DNA from 3 places in the Acidovorax sp. GW101-11A03 genome. Region 3 is predicted to be linked to each of the others. Evidence: predicted binding sites of a transcription regulator. Region 3 holds the regulator's gene; each other region holds the start of a gene.
What was found. The regulator sigma-54, encoded in region 3, starts transcription at its own class of promoters, with help from an activator protein. The targets are predictions, from matches to a motif close to TGGCANGNAANCTGCTTT.
Positions count from the first base shown of each region.

Region 1: the regulator sigma-54 is predicted to act here: its motif matches at 4,018-4,035, upstream of nirB (nitrite reductase large subunit NirB).
Region 2: the regulator sigma-54 is predicted to act here: its motif matches at 4,665-4,682, upstream of AC07Z7_RS20845 (BMP family protein).

Region 1 covers NZ_JBWKZU010000050.1:29,013-34,744, reverse strand. Annotated here, with positions in the region: gene pheT (phenylalanine--tRNA ligase subunit beta) at 1-1,879, shown strand, start outside; gene AC07Z7_RS18770 (integration host factor subunit alpha) at 1,879-2,229, shown strand; gene AC07Z7_RS18765 (MerR family transcriptional regulator) at 2,327-2,761, shown strand; tRNA gene AC07Z7_RS18760 (tRNA-Pro) at 2,792-2,868, shown strand; gene AC07Z7_RS18755 (single-stranded DNA-binding protein) at 3,036-3,341, shown strand; gene nirB (nitrite reductase large subunit NirB) at 4,262-5,732, shown strand, end outside.
Region 2 covers NZ_JBWKZU010000064.1:19,091-24,822, forward strand. Annotated here, with positions in the region: gene AC07Z7_RS20830 (ABC transporter permease) at 1-906, opposite strand, end outside; gene AC07Z7_RS20835 (ABC transporter ATP-binding protein) at 931-2,502, opposite strand; gene AC07Z7_RS20840 (5'-methylthioadenosine/S-adenosylhomocysteine nucleosidase) at 2,503-3,468, opposite strand; gene AC07Z7_RS20845 (BMP family protein) at 3,606-4,616, opposite strand; gene upp (uracil phosphoribosyltransferase) at 4,841-5,470, opposite strand; partial or broken gene AC07Z7_RS20855 (pyridoxal-phosphate dependent enzyme) at 5,509-5,732, opposite strand, start outside.
Region 3 covers NZ_JBWKZU010000002.1:17,154-22,885, forward strand. Annotated here, with positions in the region: gene argS (arginine--tRNA ligase) at 1-15, shown strand, start outside; gene AC07Z7_RS01340 (SPOR domain-containing protein) at 31-693, shown strand; gene AC07Z7_RS01345 (thiol:disulfide interchange protein DsbA/DsbL) at 773-1,420, shown strand; gene lptA (lipopolysaccharide transport periplasmic protein LptA) at 1,555-2,211, shown strand; gene lptB (LPS export ABC transporter ATP-binding protein) at 2,208-2,990, shown strand; gene AC07Z7_RS01360 (RNA polymerase factor sigma-54) at 2,990-4,573, shown strand; gene AC07Z7_RS01365 (glutaredoxin domain-containing protein) at 4,621-5,121, opposite strand; gene AC07Z7_RS01370 (acyl-CoA thioesterase) at 5,348-5,732, shown strand, end outside.

The DNA of each region.
Region 1 (5,732 bases), on a different contig from region 3:
GCCGCTGCAGCAGCCTTCGTTCCCCGCAGTGGCGGCAAAACTGTCCGACAAGCTCGCCGTCAAGGTGAGCGCGCCCGACCTGTGTGGCCGCTTTTCGGGCCGCATCGTGCGCAATGTGAACACGCGCGCCGCCACACCCCAGTGGATGCTGGACCGCCTGGCGCGCTGCGGCCAGCGTGGCGTGTCGCCGCTGGTGGACATCTCCAACTATGTGATGTTCGAACTGGGCCGGCCGTCGCACATTTTTGATCTCGACAAGATCCACGGCGGCCTGGACGTGCGCTGGGGCAAGCCGGGTGAGCAGCTCAAGCTGCTCAACGGCAACACCATCACCGTGGACGACAAGGTCGGCGTGATCGCTGACGAGCAGCAGGTCGAGTCGCTCGCAGGCATCATGGGCGGCGACGCCACCGCCGTGTCCGACGACACCAAGCACATCTATATCGAGGCGGCCTTCTGGTGGCCCAAAGCCGTGGCAGGGCGCTCGCGCCGTTTCAACTTCTCGACCGATGCTGGGCACCGCTTTGAGCGCGGTGTGGACCCGAGCCTGACGGTGGAGCACATCGAGCGCATCACCCAGTTGGTGATCGACATCTGCGGCACGCCAGAAACAGTGTGCGGACCCATGGACGACCAGTCGGTAAATCTGCCGGTGCCGCAGCCCGTCACGTTGCGCGTGGCGCGTGCAGCCAAGGTTATTGGCATGCCGCTCACGCAGGCCCAGTGTGCTGACGCGCTGGCTCGCCTGGGATTGCCCGTGGTGCAGGGCGAAGGCACCCTCACCGTGACGCCGCCCGCCTACCGCTTTGACATCAACATCGAGGAAGACCTGATCGAAGAGGTTGCGCGCATGGTGGGCTACAACAACCTGCCTACCACGCCTCCGTTGGCGCCCATTACCCCCAAGCTGGCACGCGAAGCCACGCGCAGTCCGTTTGCCGTGCGCCGTTCCCTGGCTGGTTTGGGCTACCAGGAAACCATCAATTTCAGCTTTGTGGAAGAACGTTGGGAGCATGAGCTGGCCGCCAATGCACAGCCCATCAAGCTGCTGAATCCGATAGCCAGCCAGATGAGCGTGATGCGCTCGACGCTGCTGGGCTCTTTGTTGCAAGTTCTGAAATTCAATCTGGACCGCAAGGCCCAGCGCGTGCGTGTGTTCGAGCTGGGGCGCGTGTTCTTGCGCGATGCGGCGGTGCGCAACACGGACACGACGGTGGAAGGCTTCCATCAGCCCATGCGCGTGGCTGGGGTGGCCTACGGCCCCAATGACATGCTGCAGTGGGGGCGCAAGGAGCAGGGCATCGACTTCTTTGACGTGAAGGGCGATGTGGAGGCGCTGCTGGCCCCGCTGCAGGCGAGCTTTGAGCCCGGCACCCATCCCGCCATGCACCCGGGCCGTTGCGCCCGCGTGCTGGTGGAAGGCCGTTCTATCGGTTTTGTGGGTGAGTTGCATCCACAGTGGCGCCAGTCCTGGGATCTGCCGCAGGCTCCTGTGATGTTCGAACTCGAACTGGACGCTGTCTTGCAGCGTGTGGTGCCGCAGTTCAAGTCCGTGGCCAAGCACCAGGCGGTGGAGCGCGATCTGGCCGTGGTGGTGGCCGAGCGTGTGACGCATGCTGACGTCATGGCGGCGGTGCAGCAGGGTGTGCCTGGAGCCATGCTGCGCTCGGCAGTGCTGTTTGACGTTTATCGCCCCAAGGCATTGCGTGCGGGCGAAGAGGCCCCTGCGGGTGGGTTGGCGCAAGGCGAAAAGAGCCTGGCCGTGCGCTTGACGCTGGGCAGCGACGAAGCCACGCTGACCGAGGCCGAGATCGACGCTGCCGTGCAGTCCGTGGTGGCGCAGTTGGCCCAGCGCACGGGTGCAAGGCTGCGGGTTTGATGATGTTGAATGGGAGTGATGCCGTGATCGAATTTGCCGTCGAAAGCCTTGAAACCCCGGCGCTGACCAAGGCGCAGCTGGCGGATCTGTTGTTCGATCAGATCGGTCTGAACAAGCGCGAGTCCAAAGACATGATCGATGCGTTCTTCGACCTGATTGCGCAGAGCCTGGTCGAGGGCAAGGATGTCAAGCTTTCGGGCTTTGGCAACTTTCAGATCCGCACCAAAGCACCCCGCCCGGGGCGCAATCCGCGCACCGGGGAGGCCATTCCCATCAAGGCGCGCCGGGTCGTGACCTTCCATGCCAGCAGCAAGCTCAAGGAGCAGATTCAGACCGTGGCTGCAGTGTGAGCTTGTGCCGATTTTGTTCTCAAGATGAGATTGGTCGCTGGCAGTATTGGCGTGTCTGCAGTACGCTTGTTGGCTTTCCGGTTTGAATCCGCATCCCATGGGCACCACCCTTCCTTCCATTCCTGCCAAGCGATACTTCACGATTGGTGAGGTTGCGGAGTTGTGCGGCGTCAAGCCCCATGTGCTGCGGTACTGGGAGCAAGAGTTCACGCAGCTGCGTCCCATGAAGCGGCGCGGCAACAGGCGCTACTACCAGCACCATGAAGTGCTCATGATCCGCCGCATCCGGGATCTGCTGTATGACCAGGGCTTCACCATTAGTGGAGCCCGCAATCGTCTTCAGGAACTGGCCCACCCGGCGCGTGAAGAGGCTGCGGCGGGCGGTGCGATGGAGCCACTGGATAGTGAGTTGCCCAGCATGTTGATGGACAGCGCCACCGATCTGTCGATCCCGTCGGGAGGCTTCGCATTGGACTCCAATGCGGTGCGCAAAGAGTTATTTGAGATTCGTGCGCTACTTTCTCTGAGCTAGGGTTTTTTGTGTATATAATCTAAGTCTTGTCGGCGTGTAGCGCAGCCTGGTAGCGCACTTGCATGGGGTGCAAGGGGTCGCGAGTTCGAATCCCGCCACGCCGACCATTGTTAGCAAAAGCCCAGAACTGAAAAGTTCTGGGCTTTTTTGCTTTTGCACCTCGATGCCGACTTTGCGCTGGCTGTTGGATCGCAGTTCCTTTCGGCGGTGCCGTGCCCCAAGCAAAGGTGTCACGGCGGAACAAGGCAATGCCCGCAACGGGCCAAGGATCTTCATGATTGATGGACTGGTGGCCGGAAGGCTGTACGGCGAGACCGAGGAACGCACAGACAAGGCGGGCAAGACTTTCACTTTGGCCAAGGTGCGTGCCAGCACCGCCGATGGGGAGCTGCTGTTTGTCAATGTGATTGCGTTTGATGCAGCGGTTTGTGCCGCAATGCAGGTCATGCAAGACGGTGACTCCGTGGCGCTATCGGGCAGTCTTTCTCCGCGTGTATGGACCGACAAGCAAGGCAACGCCCGGCCCGCGCTGGACATGGTGGCGCACCGCGTGATCGTGCTGCCTGGGATTGGCGGCTGAGTGCCCTGTGAGTAAGAGCGTCATTGCCTGCCGAAGCTGCGGCGTAGTGCCGCACATGTACGGCGCTTGCGTTGCCCTGACTTGTGGATGGCTTACCCGGAGTCAGGTGGCGCGGCCTTCTGAGTTGATCGTGCTGCGGGAGGGCTTGCGCAGCCACCATCACTGCGCTGGCACCTGAGTCACTATTTTTGAGGGGCAGATTTCCCCGGTGCAAAGCCCAAGGCTTTGAGTTCATCCTCGCTCAGGTGCAGCTCTGTCAGCTCGGGCTGCCGTGCTTCGACAGTGCGCCGCCGTTCAAAGTTGGTCGGGGGGCCTGCTTCCGTTTCTCTGCGGTCCTTGCCACTGCGCCGGTCTGAGGCGACTCTGCGTTCTACGCTCATGGTCGTGATCTGCTGTTGAAGATGGGGATGGGATGCCTGGCACCAGCGTGGCCCTGTGGGGGCGGGTGAGGTGCTTTGCTTGCAGTCTGCCCGAGTTGATGCTGTTTGCAAATCAGAAAACAACCGTCTGCAAGGAACTGCGTCGGAGATTGAGTCTTCTCAGATTCCCCATGTTGGGGAAGTGCATCGCACCGCATTGATGCGTCTTCGCTCCGAGGCGTGAGAAAACAGCTTCGGTCACGCCGGTTTTCGTTCTGGATGGGTTTCCGCACTTTTCCGCCCTGGGAGCTAAACGTCGGCATGGATATTGCTGCAACGTGCCTGATCCCTCGGTAATGCTGCCACGGGGTCCCATGAAATCCTCCGCTAACGATGGCGGAACCCAAGCGAGTGGTGGGCACGTTGGCCCATCGTTTGGTTGTTCCAACCCACGCCCGTGTTGTCTGCGGAGGGTGAGGTGCCATGCTGCCCTGCTTGGGCAGGTTAGGCGCACATCCTGTCTCCCCCAGCGGCGCACCGGGCCATTGCAGGATGAAAAGCATGAAGATTGTTCTTATTGGCCACGGCATGGTGGGCCACAAGTTTCTGGAAAGCCTGGCGGAAACGGGCCTATCCCATGTGGAAGTGACGGTGCTATGCGAAGAGCCCCGTGCGGCGTACGACCGGGTGCATCTGTCCGAATTTTTCAGTGGCAAGACGGCTGAAGACCTTTCGCTGGTCGAGCCAGGTTTCTTTGACCGTACAGGCTTTTCTTTGCGCCTCGGGACGCGTGCCGCGTCCATCGACCGGCGCGCCTGCACCGTGACCACCGTCAGTGGCGAGGTCTTGCCTTACGACAAGCTGGTGCTGGCCACGGGGTCCAACCCCTTTGTGCCGCAGGTGCCTGGGCGTGATCGTGAGCATTGCTTCGTCTACCGCACCATCGAGGACCTGGAGGCCATGCAGGCCTCGGGCGCCAAGTCCAAGACCGGCGTGGTGGTGGGCGGTGGCTTGCTGGGCCTGGAGTGTGCCAAGGCGTTGCGCGACATGGGCCTGGAAACCCATGTGGTCGAGTTTGCGCCCCGCCTGATGGCCGTGCAGGTCGATGAGGGTGGCGGGCGTGTGCTCAAGGCCAAGATCGAGGAGCTGGGTGTACAGGTGCACACCGGCCGCAACACCCAGGAGATCGCCGATGGCGCACGCGCACGCCATCGCATGAAGTTTGCGGACGACTCCTACCTGGAGACCGACATGATCGTGTTCTCTGCGGGCATCCGCCCGCGCGATGAGCTGGCCCGCCAGTGTGTACTGGCCATCGGCCCGCGCGGTGGTGTCGCCATCGACAGCGCCTGCCGCACCAGTGACCACAATGTGTATGCCATTGGCGAATGCGCGTCCTGGAACGAACAGACTTTTGGCCTGGTGGCGCCAGGCTACGACATGGCGCGGGTGGCGGCCCGCCATATTGCGGGTGAAGTGGATGCCGCCTTTGTGGGCGCCGACATGAGCACCAAGCTCAAGCTCATGGGCGTGGACGTTGCCAGCATCGGCGATGCCCATGGCAAGACCCCGCACAGCCGCACCTGCCAGTACGTGGACGAGCGCCGCCAGGTTTACAAAAAGATCGTCATCAGCGAAGACGGCAAACAGCTGCTGGGCGCCGTACTGATCGGTGACGTCACCGAATACGGCACGCTGCTGCAGATGGCCCTGAACGGTATCACGTTGCCCGAGGACCCCGAGTTCCTGATCTTCCCGTCCAGTGACGGCAAGGCCAAGCCCGGCCTGGGGGTGGAGGCGCTACCCGACACCGCGCAGATCTGCTCGTGCAACAGCGTCACCAAGGGCGGCATCTGCGCTGCCGTGGGGGAGGGCGCTTGCACCATCGCCGAAATGAAGGCCTGCACCAAGGCCGGTGCCACCTGCGGCGGCTGCGTGCCCCTGGTCACCCAGGTCATGAAGGCCGAGATGGCGCGCCGCGGCATGGCCGTGAACAACCACGTCTGCGAGCACTTCGCGTACTCGCGCCAGG
Region 2 (5,732 bases), on a different contig from region 3:
CGCGATCACGCCCAGCGGGTGCAGCCCGGCCAGCATGGCGATCACGATGCCGCTGTAGCCGTAGCCGGGTGACATGTCGAGCGTCACATAACTCGTACGGCCGGCCACCTCGATGGCGCCCGCCAGCCCCGCCAGGCCGCCCGACAGCAAGGCCACGAGCACGACAGTGCGGGTAATGGGCACACCTGCAAACGCCGCCGCCCGCGCATTGGCCCCGGCTGCGCGGATGTCAAAGCCTGGCACCGTGCGCGCCAGCAGCGCCCACAGCATCACGGCCAGCGACACGGCCCACAGCAGCCCCGTGTGCAGCCGCGTCTGCGGCACCAGCTTGGAGAGTTCCAGGTCGCCTTGCAGTGCCACGCTCTGCGGCCAGCCCATCGAGAGCGGGTCTTTCATCGGGCCATCGAGCAGCGCCGAGACGAGCAGCAGCATGATGAAGTTGAGCAGCAGCGTGGTGACCACCTCGTCCACGCCCAGCCTTGCTTTCATCAGCGCCGGGCCCAGCAGCAGCGCGGCGCCCGCCAGCGCGGCGGCCAGCATCATCAGTGGAAAGAGCACATAGGGCGACCACTCCAGCCCCGTGCCGCCATGCATGCCGCCCACCGCCACAGCGGCCAGCGCCCCGGCGTAGAGCTGCCCCTCCGCCCCGATATTGAACAGCCGCGCCCGAAAGGCCACGGCCGCTGCCAGGCCCGTCAGGATCAGCGGCGTGGCGCGGGTAAGAGTTTCGGTCAGCGCAAACACCGAGCCGAACGCGCCTTGGAGCAGCAGCGCGTAGGTCTGCCCCACCGGCGCGCCGGCCCACAGCACCAGCAGGGCGCTGACGATCAATGTGAACACCACAGCACCCACCGGTGCCAGCACGTAGGTGGCGGGGGAGGTGTGGTTGCGTTTTTCGAGTCTCATGTGGGTTGTTCTTGTTGTTGTCGCTCAATGTGCAGCGCCTGCCATCGCGAGGCCGATGGCTTCGCGTGTCCAGTCTTCTGCGGGCCGGGCCTCGCTCAGGCGCCCGTCATGCATCACCGCCACTCGGTCGCCCAACGCCAGCACTTCGTCGAGGTCGTCGGAGATCAGCAGCACGGCGGCGCCGTTGTCACGGGCTGTGATGAGTTGCTGCTGCACAAACATCACCGCGCCAATGTCCAGCCCCCAGGTGGGCTGGTGGGCCACGATGAGTTGGGGGGCGGGCGCGGTGTTGTCCGCGCCATTCTGTGGCGGCATCAGCGCCCGGCCCAGGATGAGCTTTTGCATGTTGCCGCCCGACAGCGACCGCGCAGGCGCATCCGGTCCGCCGCCACGCACGTCAAAGGTCTCGGCCACCTGCTTTGCATGCTGGCGCGCCGCGCGGCGTTTGACCCAGAAGGCGCGAAACCAGGGGTGTGCAAACCAGGGGTGTGCAAACCAGGGGCCGCGCAGGCGTTCGGACACGGCGTTCTCCCACACGGGCAGATCCCCCACCACGCCCACGGCATGGCGGTCTTCGGGGATGCGGGCCACGCCCTGGCTCACCAGCCATGCGGGCCGGGCTTGCAGAGGGGCGCCGCGCAGGGTGACCGCGCCCGAGGAGGCTGCGCGCACGCCACACAACACATCGGCCAGCGCCACCTGGCCGTTGCCGCTGACGCCTGCAATCGCCACGATCTCGCCTGCGCGCAGGGTGAGGGACACATCGTTTAACCGGTCGCGCCCGGTGGGGGCTGTGCTCACGTGGGTCAGGACGCAGATGGGCTCGCCCACATTCTTTGCGGGGCGGCGCTTGGCCGCTTCAATGGCATGGCCCACCATCCATTGCGCCAGCTGCCCTTGTGTGGTGCCCTGCGCAGGCGCCTCGGCTACCAGCTTGCCCTGGCGCAGCACGGCCACGCGGTGCGATACGCGCAGCACCTCGCCCAGCTTGTGGCTGATGAAGATGATGGACAGGCCCTGCGTCACCATCTGCGCCAGGGTATCGAACAGCGCCTCGCTCTCCTGTGGGGTGAGCACGGCGGTGGGTTCGTCCAGGATGAGGATGCGCGCGCCCCGGTAGAGCGCTTTCAGAATTTCGACCCGCTGGCGCTCGCCCACTGAAAGGTTTCCGACGCGCGCATCGGGGCTGACGGGCAGGCCAAACTGCTGCGACACGGCCAGCAGCTTGGCGCGCGCCTCGCTGCGGCGCGAGAAGGGCTGCCACAGCGGCTCGGTGCCCAGCAGCACGTTGTCCAGCACCGTGAGGTTGTCGGCCAGCGTGAAGTGCTGGTGCACCATGCCAATTCCCGCGGCCAGCGCCGCGCGCGGCTGGCCGGGCGGCAGGGGCTGGCCGAAGACCTCGATGCTGCCTTCGTCGGCCACGTAGTGCCCGAACAGGATGGACATCAGTGTGGACTTGCCAGCGCCGTTTTCGCCCAGCAGGGCCAGCACTTCGCCGCGCGCCAGGGTCAGGCTGATGCTGTCATTGGCGATCAGCTTGCCGAAGCGTTTGGTGATGCCCGAAAGGCGCAGGACGGAAGCCGTGGACTCTGTCATTTACTTCCAGCTGGCCAAAAACGCCCGCAGCACCTTGGCCGAATTGGCCGCTGCCAGACCCATGAAGGTGCCCATTTCGTTCTCGCCTTCGCCACCACCGGCCAGGTCGCTGAGCGAACGGAAAGCGATGTAGGGCACACCATTGCTGTGCGCCACCATGGCGGTGGCGGCGGTTTCCATGTCGAGCACATTGGCCTCAAAGGTCTTGAAGGCGTACTCGCGAAAGGCCTTGTTGTCCACGAACGCCTGGCCCGATACGCCGTTGCCGCCCACTACCAGTTGCGGGCGCTGTTTCAGGCAGGTGGCGGCCAGGCAGTGCTCCAGGCCCACGTTCTGCAGGCTGCGGGCAGTGGCCAGCATCTTGGGGTCGGCTTCGAACCAGAACTTTTTGGTGAGTTTGGGGTTGGCGGCAGACCGCACCTCCACGGGGCGTGGGTGCATCATGCCGAAGGCGGGCATTGTCAGCTCGCTTTTCATCCAGGCGGGGGCGCTGTACTGGCCGGGCTTGTCTTCGCGCGCCATCAGCCATTCCATGTACTGGCCCCACTGTGCGGGCACCGTGACGTCGCCGATGTGCAGGCCGGGGTTCACGCCGCCTGCAATGCCGCTGAAGACCACATGGCTCACGTTGAAGCGGTCCAGCACCAGCTGCGTGTTCATGGCCGCGTTGGTCATGCTGATGCCGGAGAGAAACACCACTACAGGCTTGCCCTCCAGCGTGCCGGTGGTGAATTCCACGCCGTTGATGCTGTGCTTGGCGGGTTGCTGCACCTGGGGCAGCAGCACGGTCAGCTCCGGCGCAAAGGCGGAGATGACGGCGATGCGGGGCGTGTCGTCCAGCCGCACCGCCGTCTTGCCGGGCGCGGTGGCGGCGCAGCCTGCGACCACGGCGGCGAGGGTGAGGGCGCCCAGCAGGCGTGTGCACCGGGAGATCAGGGAAGGCTTGGCGGCGGGGAGGGATTGCATGGGGGTGGTACCTCGTCAAAGAAAACAGCGGTGCGCGCAGTCAACGCTTGAAAACAAACAGGCCACCGCTTTGCCGGGGTGGCCTGTGCACAGACTGGAGCGGGGGCGGGCAGGGGGGCGCCCGCCACATTCAGTGCTTACTTGGCCGTCGATTTGGGCTGGTTGTCGTCCACCTTGACGGTGAACTTGCCCGCCAGGATGTCGGCCTCTTTCGCCTTGACCTTGGCGACGATGTCTGCGGGCACCTTCTTCTCGAACGTGCCCAGGGGCGCGAGTTCAGAGCCCTTGTGCTTCATCATCGAATACGGGCCGTAGTCCTCGGCAGTGAACTTGCCCTCTTTGACCAGCTTGAGCGCGCGGTCGATGCTGGGTTCCATGTGCCAGATGGCCGATGCCACCACCGTGTCGGGGTACTTGTCCTGGGTGTTGATCACGTTGCCGATGGCGAGCTTGCCCTTTTCCTTGGCCGCATCACTCACGCCAAAGCGCTCGGCATAGAGCACGTCGGCGCCCTTGTCGATCATCGCGAAGGTGGCCTCCTTGGCCTTGGGTGGGTCAAACCAGCTGTTGATGAAGGTGATGGTGAACTCGACCTTGGGATTGGTCTCTTTGGCTCCCGCCATGAAGGCATGCATCAGGCGATTCACCTCGGGGATGGGGAAGCCGCCCACCATGCCGATCTTGTTGGTCTTGGTCATGCCTCCAGCGATCATGCCGCTCAGGTACGCGGGCTCCTGGATGTAGTTGTCGAACACGCTGAAGTTGGGCGCCTGCGGCTTGCCGGAGGAGCCCAGCAGGAAGGACGTTTTGGGGAAGTCCTTGGCCACCTTGCGGGCGGCGGCTTCCACCGCAAAGGCCTCGCCCACGATGAGCTGGTTACCGCCCGTGGCGTACTCGCGCATCACGCGTTCGTAGTCGGCGTTGCTCACGTTTTCGCTGGCCTTGTATTCGATCTCGCCCCGTGCTTCAGCGGCCTTGAGCGCCTTGTGGATGCGGCTGACCCATTGCTGCTCGAAGGGCACCGTGTAGATCGCCGCGACCTTGAGCTTGGACTGCGCTGTGGCCAGTGAGGGCGCCATCGCCATAGCAGCCGAGAGGGCCAGGGAGGTGCAGAACAGGCGTCCGGTGAAAAGGCGGCGAGTGGTCATGGTGGGGTTCCTTCAGACAAACGAACAAAGGGTTGGAGGTGCCTTTGTCAAGCAAGGAGCGCGCCAGTAGGCCCCCCGGACTGCGGCAAACCGCTGGCAAGTCTGCCAGAGGAAAGCCACCAGGTGGTAAAAATTTGCGGGCGCGGACAAGCCACCATGAAAAAAGCCACCGCCGGGCTCGATGGCCCTGCGGTGGCTGGTGCACGCCCCGGCGCGCTGTGCTCTTATTTGGTGCCAAAAATGCGGTCGCCCGCATCACCCAGGCCCGGCAGAATGTAGCCGTGGTCGTTCAGCTCGCGGTCGATGGCGGCGGTGAAGATCGGCACATCGGGGTGGGCCTTCTGCAGCGTGGCCACGCCTTCGGGGGCGGCCAGCAGGCAGACGAACTTGATGGAGCGGGGGTTGAGTTTTTTCAGGCGGTCCACACAGGCGGCGGCCGAGTTGCCGGTGGCCAGCATCGGGTCCACCACGATGATGTCGCGCTCGTCCATCTCGGACGGCATCTTGAAGTAGTACTCCACCGGCTGCAGCGTGGCCGGGTCGCGGTACAGGCCGATGTGGCCCACGCGGGCGCCGGGCACCACGTTGAGCATGCCGTCCAGAAAGCCGTTGCCCGCGCGCAGGATGGAGACCAGCACCAGCTTCTTGCCGTCGATGACCTTGCCGGTCATGGTTTCCAGCGGGGTTTCGATCTCGATGTCCTGCAGCGGCATGTCGCGCGTGACTTCGTAGGCCATCAGCGTGGAGAGTTCGCCCAGCAGGCGGCGGAAGCTGTTGGTGCTCGCGTCCTTTTTGCGCATCAGCGTGAGCTTGTGCTGGACGAGGGGGTGGGTGATGACGGTGACGTTGCTCATGGCAGGAAGTAGGAAATTGCTTTTTTTTGAAACGGGCATCAGTCTGCCAGAAACCGCGAGTAGCGCGGCAGATCGACGTTGCCCCCGCTCACGATCACGCCCACGCGCTCGCCGTGCAGCAGCTTGGCGCCATCGTCTTCGCCCGAAAAGGCCTGCGCGCCCGCAAACGCCAGAGCGCCCGTGGGTTCAACGACCACTTTCATGCGCGCTGCAAAAAAGCGCAGGGCTTCGATGAGCTGCTGGTCGCTCACGGTGACGATGT
Region 3 (5,732 bases):
CCAGCCAGAATGTAAGCAGTTACTACCAATATGAAAAAGCAACAGACGGGCGGGACCATTGTCGGCTTTATCGTCGGCGTCATCGTGGGCCTGGGCGCCGCGCTGGCGGTGGCCGTGTATGTGACCAAGGTGCCGGTGCCTTTTCTGAACAAGGGCGGCGGGCGCACGGCCGACATGGATGCCGCCGAGTCGCAGAAGAACAAGAACTGGGACCCGAACTCGCCGTTGTATGGCAAGAACCCGGCCCGGCCTGCCACACCCGCCGTGGCGGCTGCGGCGTCTGCGCCCGCTTCGGCCACCACGCCCGCATCGCCCGCACCCGAGGTGCGGGCTGCGGCATCTGCCCCCAAGCCCGGCGCCAGCAAGCCCGAGGCCGCCAAGGCCGAATCCAAGCCAGGTGCCGACCCGCTGGGTGACCTGGCCGTGGCCAAGGCCGCCGCCAAGGGCAATGTGGACCCGTTCGACTACTTTGTGCAGGCCGGGGCCTTCCGTACCCAGGCCGATGCCGATGCCCAGCGCGCCAAGCTGGCCATGATGGGCTGGGAAGCCCGCGTGAGCGAGCGTGAACAAAATGGCCGGGCGGTGTTCCGCGTGCGGGTGGGCCCGTTCACCAAGCGCGACGATGCCGAGCAGCTCAAGGAGAAGCTCGATGGCGCCGGGCTGGAATCGGCGCTGGTGCGCGTGCAGCGCTGATGCGTCAGACTTCGGGCGCTGAACTTTTTGCGGGGGCATGGCTCCCATCCCCCAGACCTGAACTAGGAGAGTCTTTGCCATGAAACGCCGTGAGTTTTCTTTGTCCGCTGCCTCGGCAGTCGCCGCTTCCGCCCTGACGCTGCCCGTCGCCACCCCTGCGCTGGCCCAGGCCCGCCAGTTCAAGGAGGGCAAGGACTACAAGCGGCTGGACAAGCCCGTGACGCCCGATGCACCGGCCGGCAAGGTCGATGTGATCGAGTTCTTCTGGTACAGCTGCCCCCACTGCAATGTGTTCGAACCCACGCTTGACGCCTGGGTCAAGGCCGCGCCCAAGGATCTTTTCATCCGCCGCGTGCCCGTAGCCTTCAATGCCAGCTTCGTGCCCCAGCAAAAGCTGTTCTACACCCTGGAAGGCATGGGCAAGCTCGAAGCCCTGCACGCCAAGGTGTTCCGCGCGATCCATGTGGAAAAGGTCAAGCTCGCCAAGGACGACGAGATTTTTGCCTGGGTGGCCCAGCAGGGTGTAGATGCCGCCAAGTTCAAGGAAGTCTACGCATCGTTCACCGTCTCCAACCAGGTCCGCCGCGCCTCGCAACTGCAGGACGCTTATGGCGTGGAAGGCGTGCCCTCCATGGGCGTGGCGGGCAAGTTCTACACGGACGGCACCATGGCCGGCAACATGCAGAACGTGCTGCAGGTGGTGGAAGCGCTGGTCAAGCAAAAGTAAGCCCCGGGCCGCCCTGGGCGCAGGTTGCAACGCGCCAAAGGCCCTGGATGCCCGCGAAGAAAGCCCGCTGATGCGGGCTTTCTTCATGGAGGGCGCGTGGGGATGGCTACAATGAACTGCAAGATTCGTGCCCTATGAACCACCGCCTCCTTCCGACCCTCCTGCTCGCGGCCTTGGCCTGCCTTCATGGCGTGGCCCACGCTGAAAAAGCCGACCGCGCCAAGCCCATGAACATCGAGGCCGACGCGTTGCGCCACGATGAACTCAAGCAGACCAGCGTGTTCTCGGGGCGCGTGGTCATGACCAAAGGCACCATCGTGCTGCGCGGCGCGCGGCTGGATGTGCGCCAGGATGCCGATGGCTACCAGTTTGGCGTGGTCACGGCCGAAGCCGGCAAACGCGCCTTCTTCCGCCAGAAGCGCGACACCCTGCCCGGCGCCCCCGACGAGTACATCGAAGGCGAAAGCGAAGTCATCGAGTACGACGGCAAGGCCGACAACGTGCGTTTCATCACCCGCGCCGAGCTGCGCCGCTACCGGGGTGCCGCACTCAGCGATGAGATCACCGGTGCCGTGATCGTCTACAACAACCTCACCGACGTGTTCACCGTGGACGGCCAGCGTGCCCCCGCCGCCAATGCGGCGGGCGATGCCCCGGCCCCCGGCAACCGCGTGCGCGCGGTGCTGGCACCCAAGGATCCGCCCGCAGGTGCTGCGGCGCCGGAACCAGCAGCACCCGGCGCGGCACCCGTGCTGCGCCCCAGCAACAGCCTTGGTGGCGGCTCCAAGTGAGCGCGGTGCCCGTTCATCCCGGCCCTGACACCCAGGCCGGCAGCCGCCTGGAGGTGCAGCACCTGGCCAAGTCGTACGGCAGCCGCAAGGTCGTCAAGGACGTATCGCTGGTCGTGCAAAAAGGCGAGGTCGTGGGTCTGCTCGGCCCCAATGGTGCGGGCAAGACCACCTCGTTCTACATGATCGTGGGCCTGGTGCGCAGCGATGCAGGCGACATCCGCATCGACGGCCATTCGGTGGCCCACATGCCCATCCACCGCCGCTCGCGGCTGGGGCTGTCGTACCTGCCGCAGGAAGCCTCCATCTTCCGCAAGCTCACGGTCGAAGAAAACGTGCGCGCCGTGCTGGAGCTGCAGCGAGGCGACGACGGCCAGCCGCTCTCGCGTGAGGCCATCGAAGAGCGCCTGACGGCCTTGCTGGAAGAGCTGCGCGTGCAGCACCTGCGCGCCTCGCCCGCGATGGCCCTGTCCGGTGGCGAGCGCCGTCGGGTGGAGATCGCCCGCGCCCTGGCCACACAGCCGCGCTTCATCCTGCTGGACGAGCCCTTTGCAGGCATCGACCCCATCGCCGTGATCGAGATCCAGCGCATCATCGGTTTCCTCAAGGCGCGCGGCATTGGTGTGCTCATCACCGACCACAACGTGCGCGAAACCCTGGGCATCTGCGATCACGCCTTCATCATCAGCGATGGCCGCGTGCTGGCGCAGGGCACGCCGTCCGAGATCGTGGACAACGCCGAAGTGCGCCGGGTGTATCTGGGCGAACATTTCCGCATGTGATGAAGCCTGGCCTGTCGCTGCGCGTCTCGCAGCACCTTGCACTGACCCCCCAGCTCCAGCAGTCCATCCGGCTGCTGCAGCTGTCCACGCTCGAACTCTCGCAGGAAGTCGAGCAGATGCTCGACGAGAACCCGTTCCTCGAACGCACAGCCGAAGAGGCGCCGCGCGAGGAGTTTGGCCTGGAAACCGCCGACGCCCCCGCGCAAGCCGACGAATACAGCGCTGATGATGCTATATTTTCAGGAGCTACAAGCGCAAGCGCAGCGGGCGCAGAAGGCCCAAATGATGCCGAAACGCCAGGCCCTGGCGTCGACGAACCCGACTGGAGCGGCGACGGCACGGTCGAGATGGCGCCCAACGACGCCGAATGGGGCGGCGACGCCCCGGCCCGCACCCGCAACGATGCGGAAGGCGACGACGCTGATGCCACCGAACTGGCCCGCTCGCATGAATCGCTCACCGCTTTTTTGCACCGCCAGGCCCTGTCGCTGCGCCTGTCCGAGGTGGATTGCGCCGCGCTGCGCTTCCTGATCGAATCCCTGAACGACGACGGCTACCTCGAAGAGCCGCTCGAAGAACTCGCCACCGCCCTGGCCGGGCCGGATGACCTGGAGCAGATCGAAGAGCTGGTGCACCGCTTTACCGTGGCGCTGCGCCTGCTGCAAAGCCTGGAGCCCACGGGCGTGGGCGCGCGCAACCTGGCCGAATGCCTCACGCTGCAGCTCAAGGCGCTGGACGCCGACGAAGAGGCCGACCCCGACACCGTCAAGACGGCGCTCACTATCTGCCAGCAACCGCTGGAGATGCTGGCCCGCCGCGACATCCGCCGCCTGACGCAGCTCTGTGGCGACGGCGAAGAGCGCACCCGCGCCGCCATGGCACTGATCGCCCGTCTGGAGCCGCGCCCCGGCCGCAAGTTCGTCGATGTGGAGCGCAACATCATCGTGCCCGACGTGATCGTGCGCAAAGCCGGGCGTGCCAACGGGCGGGACGGCCAGCACAACTTCATCGTGCAGCTCAACCCCGACGTGATGCCCCGCCTGCGCGTGCACGACATCTACGCCGGCGCCCTGCGCGGCCACAAGGGCGGCGAAGGCCACCAGGGCATGCAGCAGCGGCTGCAGGAGGCGCGCTGGTTCATCAAGAACATCCAGCAGCGCTTTGACACCATCCTGCGCGTCTCGCGCGCCATCGTCGAGCGGCAGAAGAACTTCTTCACCCACGGCGAACTGGCCATGCGCCCGCTGGTGCTGCGCGACATCGCCGACGAACTGGGCCTGCACGAATCCACGATCAGCCGCGTGACCACGGCCAAATACATGGCCACGCCCATCGGCACCTACGAGCTGAAGTACTTCTTTGGCTCTGGCCTGGGCACCGAGACCGGTGGCAATGCGTCCAGCACCGCTGTGCGCGCACTGATCAAGCAGTTCGTGTCGGCAGAGAACCCCACCAAGCCGCTGTCGGACAGCCAGATCGCCGAGATGCTCAAGGAGCAGGGCATTGAATGCGCACGCCGCACCGTGGCGAAGTACCGCGAAGCGCTCAAGATTGCGCCGGCGAATCTGCGCAAGGCGCTATGAAGAAGCGACGCGCAGAGGCTGCTCGCGGCGCCAAGCGAAGGGGTTTTCTATTGTTGGCGTGCTGCAAAGGCTGAATCGTATGCTTGGGCGGTGAAGCCCGTAATCCGCTGTCTGGGAGCTATCAGCAAAGGCACACTTCTTCCGCCGATGTCGGCAAAGGCGGTTTTGCCTATCGGTGTGTCTACGTCCAGTTCTCGGTATGCAATGTTCTTTTGATTCAGATAGGTCTTGGCGGCTTTGCAATAGCCACACCAACTGGCCGTAAAAAGTACAACCCCACTCGGCGGGGCTGCAATGACAAGCGGTCCTCCAGGGTCGCCTGGTGCAGAAGCACGCTTGGCGGGCGCGGGCGAAGCGCCCGGCACCACGCTCACTGGCAGGTTCTCCAGCTTCATCGTCTTTTCCACGGCACCTGTCACCGGGGGCTTGTCGCTGTACACGACCTTGCCGTCCGCACCCACCGATTTGTAGAGTGTCTGGGCGCCTGCGCCCCAGGGCATGGCGGCCAGTGCGAGCACGGTCAGCAGGGTCCGATAAAAAGGGCGCATTAGGGGCTCCGGTAAAATCCGCTGCCCGAGAGCATACGAGACAAGGGGCATGGGGCCTGCAAGATCCTTGTGCCACCAACCCGCATTGCGATCCATGGCGCCTTGGCGTGGTGAGCCGTCCCGCCACCGGTGGCCCTGCAAGCACCCTGCGGCACACGCCGCGCACCACTCCCCGCGCGGGCTCGCGCTCTTCGCTTCCTTTTCTCCTACCCCTCTGTCCGCCACCATGGCCCGCATTGTTTTTGACCTCCCCCCGCACTTCGGCTTTGCCACCGAGCTGCAGATCTACATCAGCCACGTGAACCAGGGCGGGCACCTGGACAACGCGCAGCTGCTCACTCTGGTGTCAGAAGCGCGCGTGCGTTTCTTCCAGTCGCTGGGCTACCCCGAGGCCGACGTGGGCGGCTTGTCCATCGTGGTGGGCGACATCGTGGCGCAGTACAAGTCCGAGGGTTTCCATGGCGAGACCATGCGGGTGGAGATGGCGCCTTCGGACTTCAACCGCTACGGCTTCGATCTGGTGTTCTGCATGACCGAGAAGACCTCCGGCCGCGAAGTGGCGCGCGGCAAGATCGGCATCGTCTTCATTGGCAAGGCCGATCGCAAAGTGG